DNA from 2 places in the Micrococcus sp. 093350064-1 genome. Region 1 is predicted to be linked to the other one. Evidence: riboswitches for the same ligand, from Rfam matches in the RefSeq annotation. Region 1 holds a riboswitch; the other holds the start of a gene.
The links. Region 1 has a riboswitch for S-adenosylmethionine ahead of ACUW6W_RS02220 (flavin reductase family protein). Riboswitches for the same ligand answer to the same signal wherever they lie in the genome.
Positions count from the first base shown of each region.

Region 2: linked by a shared signal. The riboswitch ahead of ACUW6W_RS07630 (bifunctional o-acetylhomoserine/o-acetylserine sulfhydrylase) and the one ahead of ACUW6W_RS02220 (flavin reductase family protein) in region 1 are both predicted to bind S-adenosylmethionine.

Region 1 covers NZ_JBSEYU010000002.1:34,607-40,831, reverse strand. Annotated here, with positions in the region: gene hisD (histidinol dehydrogenase) at 1-910, shown strand, start outside; gene ACUW6W_RS02230 (RNA-binding S4 domain-containing protein) at 921-1,289, shown strand; gene ACUW6W_RS02225 (hypothetical protein) at 1,402-1,953, opposite strand; SAM riboswitch class IV at 2,148-2,267, shown strand; gene ACUW6W_RS02220 (flavin reductase family protein) at 2,341-2,865, shown strand; gene ACUW6W_RS02215 (cold-shock protein) at 3,104-3,307, shown strand; gene ACUW6W_RS02210 (MFS transporter) at 3,517-4,737, opposite strand; gene ACUW6W_RS02205 (FMN-binding glutamate synthase family protein) at 4,854-6,225, opposite strand, start outside.
Region 2 covers NZ_JBSEYU010000005.1:206,512-212,736, forward strand. Annotated here, with positions in the region: gene ACUW6W_RS07615 (phosphotransferase) at 1-313, opposite strand, end outside; gene ACUW6W_RS07620 (CPBP family intramembrane glutamic endopeptidase) at 454-1,350, shown strand; gene ACUW6W_RS07625 (VOC family protein) at 1,369-2,004, opposite strand; SAM riboswitch class IV at 2,182-2,297, shown strand; gene ACUW6W_RS07630 (bifunctional o-acetylhomoserine/o-acetylserine sulfhydrylase) at 2,428-3,795, shown strand; gene metX (homoserine O-acetyltransferase MetX) at 3,792-4,922, shown strand; gene ACUW6W_RS07640 (SGNH/GDSL hydrolase family protein) at 4,998-5,891, opposite strand; gene ACUW6W_RS07645 (alpha/beta hydrolase) at 5,972-6,225, shown strand, end outside.

The sequences.
Region 1 (6,225 bases):
GTACCCCTCCTCGGTGGTGATGAACGTGGTGCCCGCGCAGGCCGCCGGCGTGGGGAGCCTCGCGGTGACCTCACCCCCGCAGCGGGACCACGGCGGCCTGCCCCACCCCACCGTGCTCGCCGCGTGCGCGCTGCTCGGCGTGGACGAGGTCTACGCGGCCGGCGGCGCCCAGGCCGTGGCCATGCTGGCGCACGGCGTCCAGGACGACGACGGCGGGTGGCTCTGCGCGCCCGTCGACCTGGTGACGGGGCCCGGCAACGTGTACGTGGCCGCCGCGAAGCGCGCCCTGCAGGGCGTGATCGGCGTGGACGCCGAGGCCGGGCCGAGCGAGATCGCCGTGATCGCGGACGGCACCGCCCGCGCCGACTGGGTGGCCGCGGACCTGATCAGCCAGTCCGAGCACGACCCGCTGGCCGCCTCCGTGCTCATCACCGATTCCGAGGACCTGCTCCGGGACGTGCAGGCGGCGATCGAGGCGCAGGTGCCCGGGGCGTTCCACGAGGATCAGATCCGCGAGGCCCTCACCGGCCCCCAGTCCGGCGTGCTGCTGGTGCGGGACATGGACCAGGCCGTGGAGGTCTCCGACCGCTACGCCACCGAACACCTCGAGATCCAGACGCGCGACCCCGAGGCCCTCGTGGGGCGCATCCGCAACGCTGGCGCCGTGTTCGTGGGCCCGTACGCCCCCGTGCCGCTGGGCGACTACTCGGCCGGGTCCAACCATGTGCTCCCCACCTCGGGGACGGCCCGGCACTCCTCCGGTCTGAACACCGTGACGTTCCTGCGCCTGCAGCAGCGCATCCGCTACACGGAGACCGGGCTCGAGGAGGTCGCGGACGGGATCGGCGTGCTGGCCGAGGACGAGCGCCTGCCCGCGCACGGCGCCGCGATCCGCGCCCGCTTCGCGTGAGGGGGCGGGCGTGAGCGGCGTCCGCATCGACGCGTGGCTGTGGGCCGTGCGGCTGTACAAGACCCGGTCGGCGGCCACGGCGGCCGTGCGCGCGGGCCACGTGCGCATCGACGGCGAGCCCGTGAAGGCGGCGACGCCCGTCGTCGTCGGGAACCGGGTGCGGGTGCGCCAGGACGGACGTGAGCGGATCCTCGAGGTCACGGGGCTGATCGCCAAGCGGGTGGGTGCCCCCGTGGCCCGGCAGCAGTATGTGGACCACTCCCCGCCGCCCGTGCCGCGTGAGCTGCTCGCGGTGCCGTACCGCGAGCGCGGCGCGGGCCGGCCCACCAAGCGTGACCGCCGGCAGCTGGACGCGCTGCGCGGCCGCGACCGACGCTGAGCGACTCAGTCCTCCCCGCGCCGTCATCCGCCGTCGTGATGGCGGCCTCATGCGGAGGGTGCGGTCAGCACCATCCGGAACGGCTTGTCGTTGTCCACCGTGGCGGTGAACGTCATCGGCCCCGCCTCATCCACGGGGGGGGAGTCGCCGCCGACCAGCCGCCGCACAGCGCCTCCGACCCGGCCATCCAGGTCTTCGTTCCCCCGCCACTCCGTGAGGTCAGGATCTCCGTCTCACCGGTGGCATCCGAAGGACACAGCACGATGACCCGAAGGACCGCACCCTGTTGGGCGTCCACGGTGATCTGCTGTGTGCCCGTCCCGACCGCCTCCTCCAGGACGGACTCCTTCTCCGGGTCGAGATGGTCCGCATCCGGATGCCGGCGCGTGTACTCGACCAACGTCATCCCGTCCTCCTCGAACAGCGCGGCGGGGAGTGCTTCTTCGCCGGCGGGTGACGACGCGGACGAACCGGTGGCGGAGGCCGACCGGGTTGCAGAGGGGGCCGCTGACGTCGCGGTGACGGAGGACGCCACAACGGTGGATGCCTTGGCGGTGGAGGAGACGCTGCCCGGGGACGCGGAGCATCCCGAGATGGCGGTACCGAGGAGAGCCGCGACGACCACGGCGGCCGGCAATGCCGCAGGCTTCTTCTCGATGTCCATCCGCATGATCCGGTCCCTCTCGGAGAACCGACTGCGGGGGCCGCGGGCTGCGGTCTCGAGCTCCCCCCTCTCGAGTGAGATGATCCTGGCTGGGGATGCGCGGTGTGTCAAGCATCACATCGGCAGCTCGGATGACGCCGCGCGACCGCCGCGCTTTGACCGCCCCACGGACCCCTCCGTAGGCTGGTGCCCAGAATCACGAGTTCCCGTCATTCACGGCCCTGGCCGGCGGGACGGCAACCCTCTCACGCAGTAGTGGGGTGCTCCAGGTGATGATTCGGCCCCTCGGACACCCCGACGGGCAAGTACCGCGTCTCCGCGGATCCGGGCGATCCGCGTTCCCGCCGTCTGCGGAGCCGCGTCAGTCATCGGAAGAGGACGCGCGCCATGACCCTGACCCACGAACCCCACACCGCCGCGTGGGACACCGACCTGTCCCTCGGCAACCTCCGCTCCGGCCTCTCGGCCTTCCCCACCGGGGTCGTCGCGCTGGCGGGCCTCGCCGACGACGTCCCCGAGGTGATGGTGTCCTCCTCCTTCGGCGTGGGCATCTCCTGGGAGCCGGCCCTCGTGTCCTTCTCCGCGCAGAACAGCTCCCGCACCTGGCCGCGCCTGCGCCGGGCCGGGGCGATCGGCGTCTCCCTGCTCGCGGCGGACCAGACGCCGCTGTGCCGTCAGCTGGCCTCCCGCGAGGGCGACCGCTTCGCCGGTCTCGACGTGCACCGCAGCCCGCACGACGCCCTGCTGATCGGGGGCTCCTCGCTCTGGCTCGAGACGCGGGTGCACGCCGAGGTCCCGGCGGGCGACCACACGGTGGTGCTGCTGGAGGTGACGGCCTTGGCGGATCACACGGACGCCGCTCCCCCGGCCGCCCTGCACCGCAATCTCTTCCACGGCCTGCGCGCGCTCTGAGCGAACTCCAGGTGAACAATCGGGCCCCTGGTTCCCGGTCGGCGAGATCCGTGCAATGATGGAGCCTGAAGTTGATCAAGCTGTATCCCGCCATCTTCACTGCTCGTCAGCCCGGCATCGCCGGCGTCGATGAGTGTTGGGCAAGCGGTTCAGTCTCGCCGCTTCACCCGCGTCCCACATCCGGGCCGCGGTCCAACACCGCCACCGCACCGCGGGGGCACATCGAAAGGACACCATCATGGCTGTCGGTACTGTCAAGTGGTTCAACGCTGAGAAGGGCTACGGCTTCATCGCCCCCGAGGACAACTCCGCGGACGTGTTCGTGCACTTCTCCGCCATCCAGGGCGGGGGCTTCAAGGAGCTCCAGGAGAACGACCGCGTCGAGTTCGAGACCCAGGACGGCCCCAAGGGCCTCCAGGCCGCCAACGTGACGAAGCTCTGATCTTCGCCTGACGCACGGCTTCCGACGCCCCCGGTCCACACGGACCGGGGGCGTCGTCGTGTGCGCTTCCGCACGCCCCGCCGCGCACTGCGCCGCACTCCGCCGTACGCCCGTTCGACCGCGGCGCTGCGACACCACCGCAGGGCTGCACTGCGGTGATGTCGCTGAGGCGCGGTCCTCCGGGGTGGGCCTCGTCCTGGCCCTGCGCGTCAGGCCGCGCCCCGCCGACCCACGTGGCGACGCAACAGCAGCACCACGCCCAGGGCCAGCAGATACCCGGCCGCGACGACCGCGAAGCCGGCCCGGTAGTCGCCCGTGACGTCGCGCAGCACGCCCATCAGCAGCGGGCCCAGGGCGAAACCGGCGTACATGCCCATCGAGTTCGCCCCGGTCGCACGGCCCAGCCGCTCGGCCGGCACCTCGCTCAACAGGCCCGCGTTGATCACCACGTTGGCGCCCAGCACCGTCAGGCCGTGCACCGCGGCGCCCACCCACAGCAGGGCCGGCAGGTCCAGCAGGTCCGCGGCGAGGAACACCACGACGCCGGCCACCGCACCCAGGCAGATCACGGCCAGCAGGGTGGTGGGCCGGTCTCCGGCACTCATCCGCCGGCTCCACCCGATCCGGGAGAGCACCCCCACCACCCCGGACACGGCCGCCGCGGCGCCGCCGGCCACGAGCGTCATTCCCAGCGTCTCGACCGCGAACAGCGGCAGGTACGTGTTCGTGGCCTGCATGCCCAGGCCGGTGAGGAACGCGATCGCCGCGAAGAACCAGACCGTGGCCGGCAGGGGCGAGGTGTCCCGCCGTCGTCGCCCGCCGACGGGGCCGGTGGCCGGCGGCGGCGCCCCGGGCAGCGGCGGGGCGACGACCAGGGCGAGCACCCAGAGCGCCCCGATGAGCACCGCGGCCCCCAGCGCGGCGCCCGTCCAGCCGAGGGCGAGGGACGCGGCCGGGAAGAACAGGCCGCCGACCAGCTGGGCCGCCTGCACGCCGGACTGCTTCACCCCGACCCACCCGATGCGCCTCTCCGGCGGCACCACGGTCCGGATGATCCGGTTCGTGGTGGGGTTGGAAATGGCCTGCGTGACGCCCGCCACGGCGGCCGCCGCGTACAGCACGGGCAGGGACGGGGCGACGGCGCCGAGCACGAGCGCCGCGGCGGTGCCGCCGAAGATGATGCTCAGCTGCGCGCGGGCGGACAGGCGGTCGGCGACCCGGCCGAGGCCGAGGGAGGTGACGGCGGCCGCCGCGAACACGACCGTCATCACGGTGCCGAGCTGGCCCGAGGTGACGTCGAGCCGCTCCATCACGACCGTGGAGGAGGCGGAGACGCCGTAGTTGAACAGGGGGCCGGCGCCCATGGCCGCCAGCAGCACCCACAGCAGGGCCGCGGAGGGGCGGCGAGCGGCGGGGGCGGGCGGGGTCACGGCCCCAGGCTACGACCCCTCACGCGACGAGGCGGGAAATCTATTTCATGGGCGCCCGGGGGCGTCGTGTGAGGTGGATTTCCCGCCTCGAAAGCGGGGGTGACTGCGGGGACAGGTCAGCCGACGCGGCCCTCGCCGCGGTGCTCACCCTCCACGCGGCCGGTGGTCCCGCGCTGGGTGACCTCCTCGCCGTCCTGGCGCTCGGGCCGCTCGCCGGCCTCCGCCGGCAGGCCCTCGTTCTCGTCGGTGGGCGTCTCGCCCGCGGTGGCGGCGGGTGCCGGGTCCTGCGAGGCCTGACGACGGCCGCCGTGCGAGGACAGCGACTCGCCCTCACCCAGGGAGCTGACGCGCGGCATCGGCGACGTGGTCAGCGGCACGGACTCGGTCCGCCGGGCGTCGACCAGCGTGGAGCCCGTCCCGGAGATGGGGGAGCCCTGCACGGGGGCGCCGCCCGCCTCGCGGCCCGGGATCAGCAGCTCGGAGCGCCACTCGGGGTCGCGCTCGGTGAGGTAGTCCACGCGGGCGTGCTCGCCGAAGTGGTCCGCGTCCGCCTCCTCCCAGTCCATGGCCCAGCCGGCAGGCGGGTCGTTGAGCAGCTCGTCCGTGCGCAGCCAGTGGTAGATGGACGCGTACGAGCGGGTGCTCAGGTGGTCCACGCGTCGGCGCAGCATGCGGGTGTTCAGCTGGGACGGATGCGTCAGACCCATGGACGCCATGATCTGCACGGCCTCGCGCACGGTCAGGCGGTGGTAGTTGAAGACGCGGTTGCCCTTGTCCTCCACGTCGAGGGCGCGCATCAGACGCGGGTCCTGCGTGGCCACCCCCACGGGGCACTCGTTCGTGTGGCACTTCTGCGCCTGGATGCACCCGGTGGCCATCATCATCGCGCGGGCGGACATGGTGAAGTCCGCGCCCTGGATCAGACGCCTGACGATGTCCGAACCGGTGGCGACCTTGCCGGCCGCGCCGAGCTTGATCATGTGGCGCAGGCCGGTGCCCACGAGCGCGTTGTGCACGAGCATGAGGCCCTCGGTCAGCGGGGTGCCCACGCGGTCCGAGTACTCGAGCGGGGCGGCGCCGGTGCCGCCCTCGGAGCCGTCCACGATGATGAAGTCGGGGGCGATCCGCTCCTCCCAGATGGCCTTGGTCATGGCCAGCACGTCCACGCGGGAGCCCACGCAGAACTTGATGCCGATCGGCTTGCCGTCCGAGAGCTCACGGAGCTGCTCGATGAACTTGACCATCTCGCGCGGGGTGCGGAACGCGGAGTGGGACGCCGGGGACAGGCAGTCCTTGTCCATCGGGATCTCGCGGGCCTCGGCGATCTCGGGGGAGATCTTCTCCTTGGGCAGCATGCCGCCCAGGCCAGGCTTCGCGCCCTGGGAGATCTTGATGGTGATGCCCTTGACCTCGGGCAGCACCGCCTTCTCGGCGAACTTCTCCGGGCTGAAGGTGCCGTCCTCGTTGCGGCAGCCGAAGTAGCCGGAG
Region 2 (6,225 bases), on a different contig from region 1:
CGCGGCGCTCGGCCAGGGCCGCGGCGAGCCCGTCGAGGAGGGCCAGACGCCGGGGCAGGTGCGCCGCGGGGTCCCGCTCGGGCGCCCACCGCGCGGCGGGGGCGGCGCCGACCTCGTGGGCCCGCGTCATCCGGAGGACGCCGACGTCCTCGAGCACCAGCACGCGGTGGAACTGCCCGCCCTCCTCCACGGACGCCGCGGCCCAGTCGGCTGTGCGGAGCCGGCGGGCGAGGGCGGGGTCGAGGCCGGGGCGGAGGTGCTGCAGGGCGCGGTGGACCAGCTCGAGCTCGCTGGGGGCAGGCGGGGAGACCACACGACCACGCTAACCCTCCCTCCGCCCTCCCGGACTTTCGAACGTGACATCGGGGGAATGGGGACTTTCGAACGGGAGAGAGGCCCTCCCTCACGTTCGAAAGCGGCCGGGGGAGAGGGGGCGGGCGGATACTGGAGGGCATGCCCGCCACCCCGCGCACGTCCCGCACCCCGGCCGGCCCGGCCGTCCGACCCGCCCCCGCGCTGCCCGCCCCGTCCGCGCGCACGGTGCGGTGGGAGATCGCGATCGTCCTCGGCCTCTCCCTGGGGAAGTCGGCGGTCTATGCGATCGTCCAGCTCATCGACAAGGCCACCCAGGCCCCGCTCGGCGAGCAGACCACCGTCCTCAACCCGGCCCTGGCCGACCGCTGGGCCTTCGACCTGACCTATCAGCTGCTCGGCATCGGGTTCGCGCTCGTGCCGGTGGCCCTCGTGCTGCACCTGATGCACCTGCGCGGCCGGAACCCGTTCCGGGTGCTCGGCCTCGACCTGCGCCGCCCCGGCCGCGACGTGGCCTGGGGCCTGGGCCTGTTCGCGGCCATCGGGCTGGGCACGCTCGGCGTCTACGCCGCCGGCCGGGCCCTGGGGATCACGACGGCGATCGTCGGCTCGGCGCTCGGGGAGAGCTGGTACCAGGTGCCGGTCCTGCTGCTCTCCGCGCTGCGGCACGGACTGCTGGAGGAGGTCATCGTGGGCGCCTGGCTCGTCGACCGCCTCGGGTATCTGCAGCGGCTGCGCGCCGCGGGCCTGGCACGCGATCCGGCGCCGGCCGTGCCGTCGTCGTGGGCGAGCGCCGAGGGGCTGTTCCTGCCGACCCGCGTGGCCGTCGTCGTGCTCGCCCTCGCGCTGCTGCGCGGGGCGTACCACCTGTACCAGGGGATCGGGCCGGGCGTGGGCAACGCCCTGATGGGTGTGGTGTTCGCGCTCGTGTTCCTGCGGGTGCGCCGGGTGATGCCGCTGGTCATCGCGCACACGCTGCTGGACGCCGTCGGGTTCGTCGGCTACCCGCTGCTGGCGCGGGCGGGGCTGCTCGGCTGAGCGGCCCCGCCCCCGCGCTCAGAGCGTGACCTCGCCCTTCGGGGTGCGGAAGGTGACCGAGACGATGCCCGGGGTGCCGGAGGGCGCGACGTACTCGATGTTCACGTCCTGGACCTGGCCGTCCTCGTCGTCGCCGAGCCACTCGGCGAGGCGCTCGGGGGAGCCGGCGATGTTCAGGCGCTCGATGGTGGCCTGCGGCTCGGCCGCCTGCGAGGGGTGCATGTCCTCCTGACCGTCGGCCCAGCGCAGGATGAACGGCAGCTGCGGGTCCGCGAGGGTTCCCTTGACGCCGATCTGCCGCCAGGACAGCTCCCGGCCGTCCGGGAAGCGACGGTTGCCGGGGACGGCCTCACGGCCGAGGCGGCGCTCGAACCGGCCGATGTCCGTGGTGGCCACCGCCCAGCTCATCCAGCCGCCGCCCTGCTCGGTGCGGGCGCGCACGAGCTGGCCGAACGGCGCGCTGAGGGAGGCCGGGTGGTCCAGGGCCTCGACGACCTCCAGATACTGCCTGCCCGCCATGGGGAACAGGGCGTTCTGCGTGCCGAAGCGGGGGTGGACACCGCCCTTGATCCGCTCGATGCCCAGCGTCTCGGCGATGCGGGCGACCGTGGCGTCCAGGCCCTCGGGGCCGGCGGCGTAGGACACGTGGTCCATGCGACAGGTGTGCACTGCGCTGTTCCTCTCCGTTCCCGGGCTGCCCCGGGGGTTGACCTGGTGCGAGTCGCGGGGCGTCGAGCCCTTGACGGGTCGGGCGCCCCGTGCGGAGAGCGTATCCGCGTGTGACACGCGTGACGAAATCGTGGCGGGGCGGCGGGCTACACTCGGAGGCACGGTCACGAGAGTCAGCAACAGGCCCCGGCATGCTGACCGGCAACCCTCCTTCCGCGGTGGGGTGCCCCGGGTGACGACCAGGCCGGCCCCACAACGGACGCCGGCAAGCGCGGGCCGATCCCACGGCCCCTCTCGACGGCGCCGGGTCATCTCCGGCACCTCGACGACGCCGGTTCCCGGATCGGCACGTCGGCCGGCGGGCGGGGCGGCCGGGTCCGGCCCCTGAACCCCTCAGGAGGGTCCGCCATGACCGACCAGACCACCCCGACCCCCGACGCCTGGGGCTTCTCCACCGCGCAGGTCCACGCGGGCGTCGCCGTCGGCCAGCACGCCTTCGGTGCGACCGCCCTGCCGATCTTCCAGACCACCTCGTACGACTTCCCGTCCGCCCAGGTGGCCGCGGACCGGTTCGCGCTCAAGGACCTCGACCCGCTCTACACCCGCATCGGCAACCCGACGCAGGGCCCGGTGGAGGAGAAGATCGCCGCGCTCGAGGGCGGTGTGGGCGCGCTGCTGCTGGCCTCCGGTCAGGCGGCGACGACGTTCGCGATCCTCAACCTCGCCGGCGCCGGCGACCACGTGGTCGCCTCGGCCAGCCTCTACGGCGGCACGCAGAACCTGTTCAAGCACACCCTCGCCAAGGTCGGCGTCGAGACGACGTTCGTGACCGACCCGGACGACCTCGAGTCCTGGCGCGCCGCCGTCCGGCCGAACACCAAGGCGTTCTTCGGCGAGACCCTCGGCAACCCGCGCGGGGACGTCCTGGACGTGCGCGCCGTCGCCGACGCCGCCCACGAGGCCGGGGTGCCGCTGATCGTGGACAACACGCTGGCCACCCCGTACCTGCTGCGGCCCATCGAGCACGGCGCCGACGTCGTCACCCACTCCGCCACGAAGTACCTCGGCGGGCACGCCGCGGCCATCGCGGGCGTGATCGTCGACGCCGGCACGTTCGACTACGCGCAGCACGCCGAGCGGTACCCCGGCTTCAACGAGCCGGACGAGTCGTACCACGGCCTCGTCTACGCGCGGGACCTCGGGGTGGGCTCGCCGCTCGGCGCCAACCTGGCCTTCATCCTCAAGGCGCGCGTGCAGCTGCTGCGCGACTACGGCTCGGCCATCTCCCCGTTCAACGCGTTCCTGGTGAACCTCGGCCTGGAGACCCTGTCCCTGCGCATGGAGCGGCAGGTGGCCAACGCGGCCGCGGTGGCGCGCTGGCTGGAGGGTCGCGACGACGTCGAGCGCGTGGTCTACGCCGGCCTGGAGTCCAGCCCGTGGCACGAGCGGGCCCAGCGCTACCTGCCGAAGGGCGCGGGCGCGTTCGTCTCCTTCGAGATCGCGGGCGGCCGAGAGGCCGGGGCCGCGTTCGTGGACGGGCTCACCCTGCACCACCACGTGGCCAACATCGGCGACGTCCGCTCGCTCGTGGTGCACCCGGCCTCGACCACCCACTCCCAGCTCACCGACGACGAGCAGCGCGCCGCCGGCGTCACCCCCGGCCTGGTGCGGCTCTCGCTCGGCGTGGAGGACATCGAGGACATCCTCGCCGACCTCGAGCGCGGCTTCGCGGCCGCCGCTCGCCGCGGCGACGACGACGCGGGGGAGCGGGCATGACCGCCGTCGCCACGCGTCCGTCGCGCACCGCGCTGCCCCGCGGCGGCCGCCACCGTCTGCGGGTCGGCGAGCTGCGCACCGAGACCGGCGGGCTGCTGCCCGACGTCGAGCTGACCTACGAGACCTGGGGCACCCTCGCCGCCGACGGCTCCAACGCCGTGCTCGTGCTGCACGCCCTCACCGGCGACGCGCACGTGGCCGCGCACGAGGAGGACCCGACGCCGGGCTGGTGGGACGCCCTCGTCGGCCCGGGCCGCGCCGTGGACACGGACCGGTGGTTCGTGGTCGCCCCCGCCATGATCGGCGGCTGCCACGGCTCCACCGGGCCCTCGACGCCGGCCCCCGACGGGCGGCCCTGGGGCTCCCGGTTCCCGTTCCTCACGCTGCGGGACGCGGTCGAGGCCGAGCGGCGCCTGGCCGACCACCTCGGGATCGGCGCCTGGCGTGCCGTGATCGGCGGATCGATGGGCGGGGCCCGCGCCCTCGAGTGGGCTGCGACCCACCCCGCGCGCGTCGCCGGGGTGGGCGTGCTGGCCGCCACCGCGGCCTCCTCCGCCGACCAGATCGCGTGGGGCCAGGCGCAGACCGCGGCCATCCGCCTCGACCCGGACTTCCAGGGCGGCGACTACTACCCCGGCCCCGGCCCCGTGGCCGGCCTGGGCATCGCCCGGCGCATCGCCCACACCACCTACCGCACGGCGGGCGAGCTCGGCCAGCGGTTCGGCCGGGAACCGCAGGGCGTCGAGGACCCGTTCGGCGCCGTCGTCGGGGTGCCGGGCGGGCGCGGGCGCTACGCCGTGGAGTCCTACCTGGACCACCAGGCGGCCAAGCTCACCGACCGGTTCGACGCGAACTCCTACCTCGTGGTCACCGAGGCCCTCATGGGCCACGACGTCGGGCGCGGGCGCGGCGGCGTGGCGGCGGCGCTCGCGGACTACCGGGGCCGGGCGTTCGTGGCCGCCGTCGACTCGGACCGGCTCTACCTGCCGGCCGAGTCCGAGGCGCTCGCGGCGGCGCTGCCCGCGCGGCCGCCGGTGCACACGATCGCCTCGCCCATCGGCCACGACGGCTTCCTCACCGAATACGGCCAGGTGGCCGACACGCTGAAGCGCGCCCTCGCCCTCTGAACTTTCGTTCGGGAAACGGCGGCGTGTCGCGGCACTGTCGTTCGGGAAACGGACCCCGGCCCCCGCCGGCCGGGCTCAGGGCTCGACGACGTCCAGCGGCTCGGTGTGGTCCGAGCCCTGCGGCATCGGCGCGCCGAAGAGCGGCTCGGGGACGGGGCGCTTGGCCGTGACGCCGTCGCCCGAGGAGACGCCGCGGAGGCGGCGGACCACCCACGGCGCCAGGTGCGTGCGCACCCATGCGGCGTCCGACGCGCGGGCCGCGCGCCACGCGCGCGGCGCCGGCGGGGCCAGGCGCAGGTGCTCGAGGCCGTGCTCCACGCCGAGGGTGTCCAGCACCATCGCGGCGATCGTGTGGTGGCCGAGCGCGGAGAAGTGCAGGCGGTCCTCGGCCCACATCTCCCGCCGGGCGAGGTCCTTGAGTGACCACATGTCCGGCACCAGCGCGTCGTGCCGCAGGGCGATGGTGCGCACGTTCTCGTTGTAGATCGCCACGGTGCCGCGGATGCGGCCGATGACGGGCGTGCCCTTCACGTCGGTCGCGTTGAACAGCAGCACGGTGGCGCCGTCGGAGGCCAGACGCTCGACGACGGCGTCCAGCCGGACCGCGATCTCGTCCGGGTCCGCGCCGCGCAGGATGTCGTTGCCGCCCGCACACACGCTGATGAGGTCCGGCCGCAGGGCGAGCGCCGGCTCCACCTGGTCCTCGGCGATCTGGTCCAGCAGCTTCCCGCGGACCGCCAGGTTGGCGTAGGCCAGGTCCTCGCCGGGCGGCGTCAGGCGGGAGAGCTCCTCGGCCAGGCGGTCGGCCCAGCCGCGGTGGTAGCCGGGACGGTCCGGGTCCGGGTCGCCGATGCCCTCGGAGAACGAGTCCCCGATGGCGACGTAGCGGCGCCAGGGATGGGCGGCGGGGTCGTCGACCGGGGTCGCGTCGGAGGCGTGCGGAGGCTGAGAGGAGGATGGGTTACCCACGGGTAGGATTCTGCCCGCGTCGCGCGGGAGGGGTCAACCTCCGGGAGGGGCCGACCGCGCCGCTCGCTAGGCTGGCGGACGTGAACGCGAACCCCACCCCCGCCGTCGAGCCCGTCGTCCGCTGGTCCCGCCCCGAGGGCGAGCGCACCGAGGACCTGCTGATCGTCCTGCACGGCTACGGCGCGAACGAGGACGACCTGTTCGGCCTCGTCCCGCACCTGCCCGAGCACGTCACGGTGGCCGCCGTGCGCGCGCCCCTGCCCCTGCAGCCGGGCTCCCACGCCTGGTTCCCGCTCTCCCAAGACCCGGTCACGGGGGAGCTGGGCTCCACCGC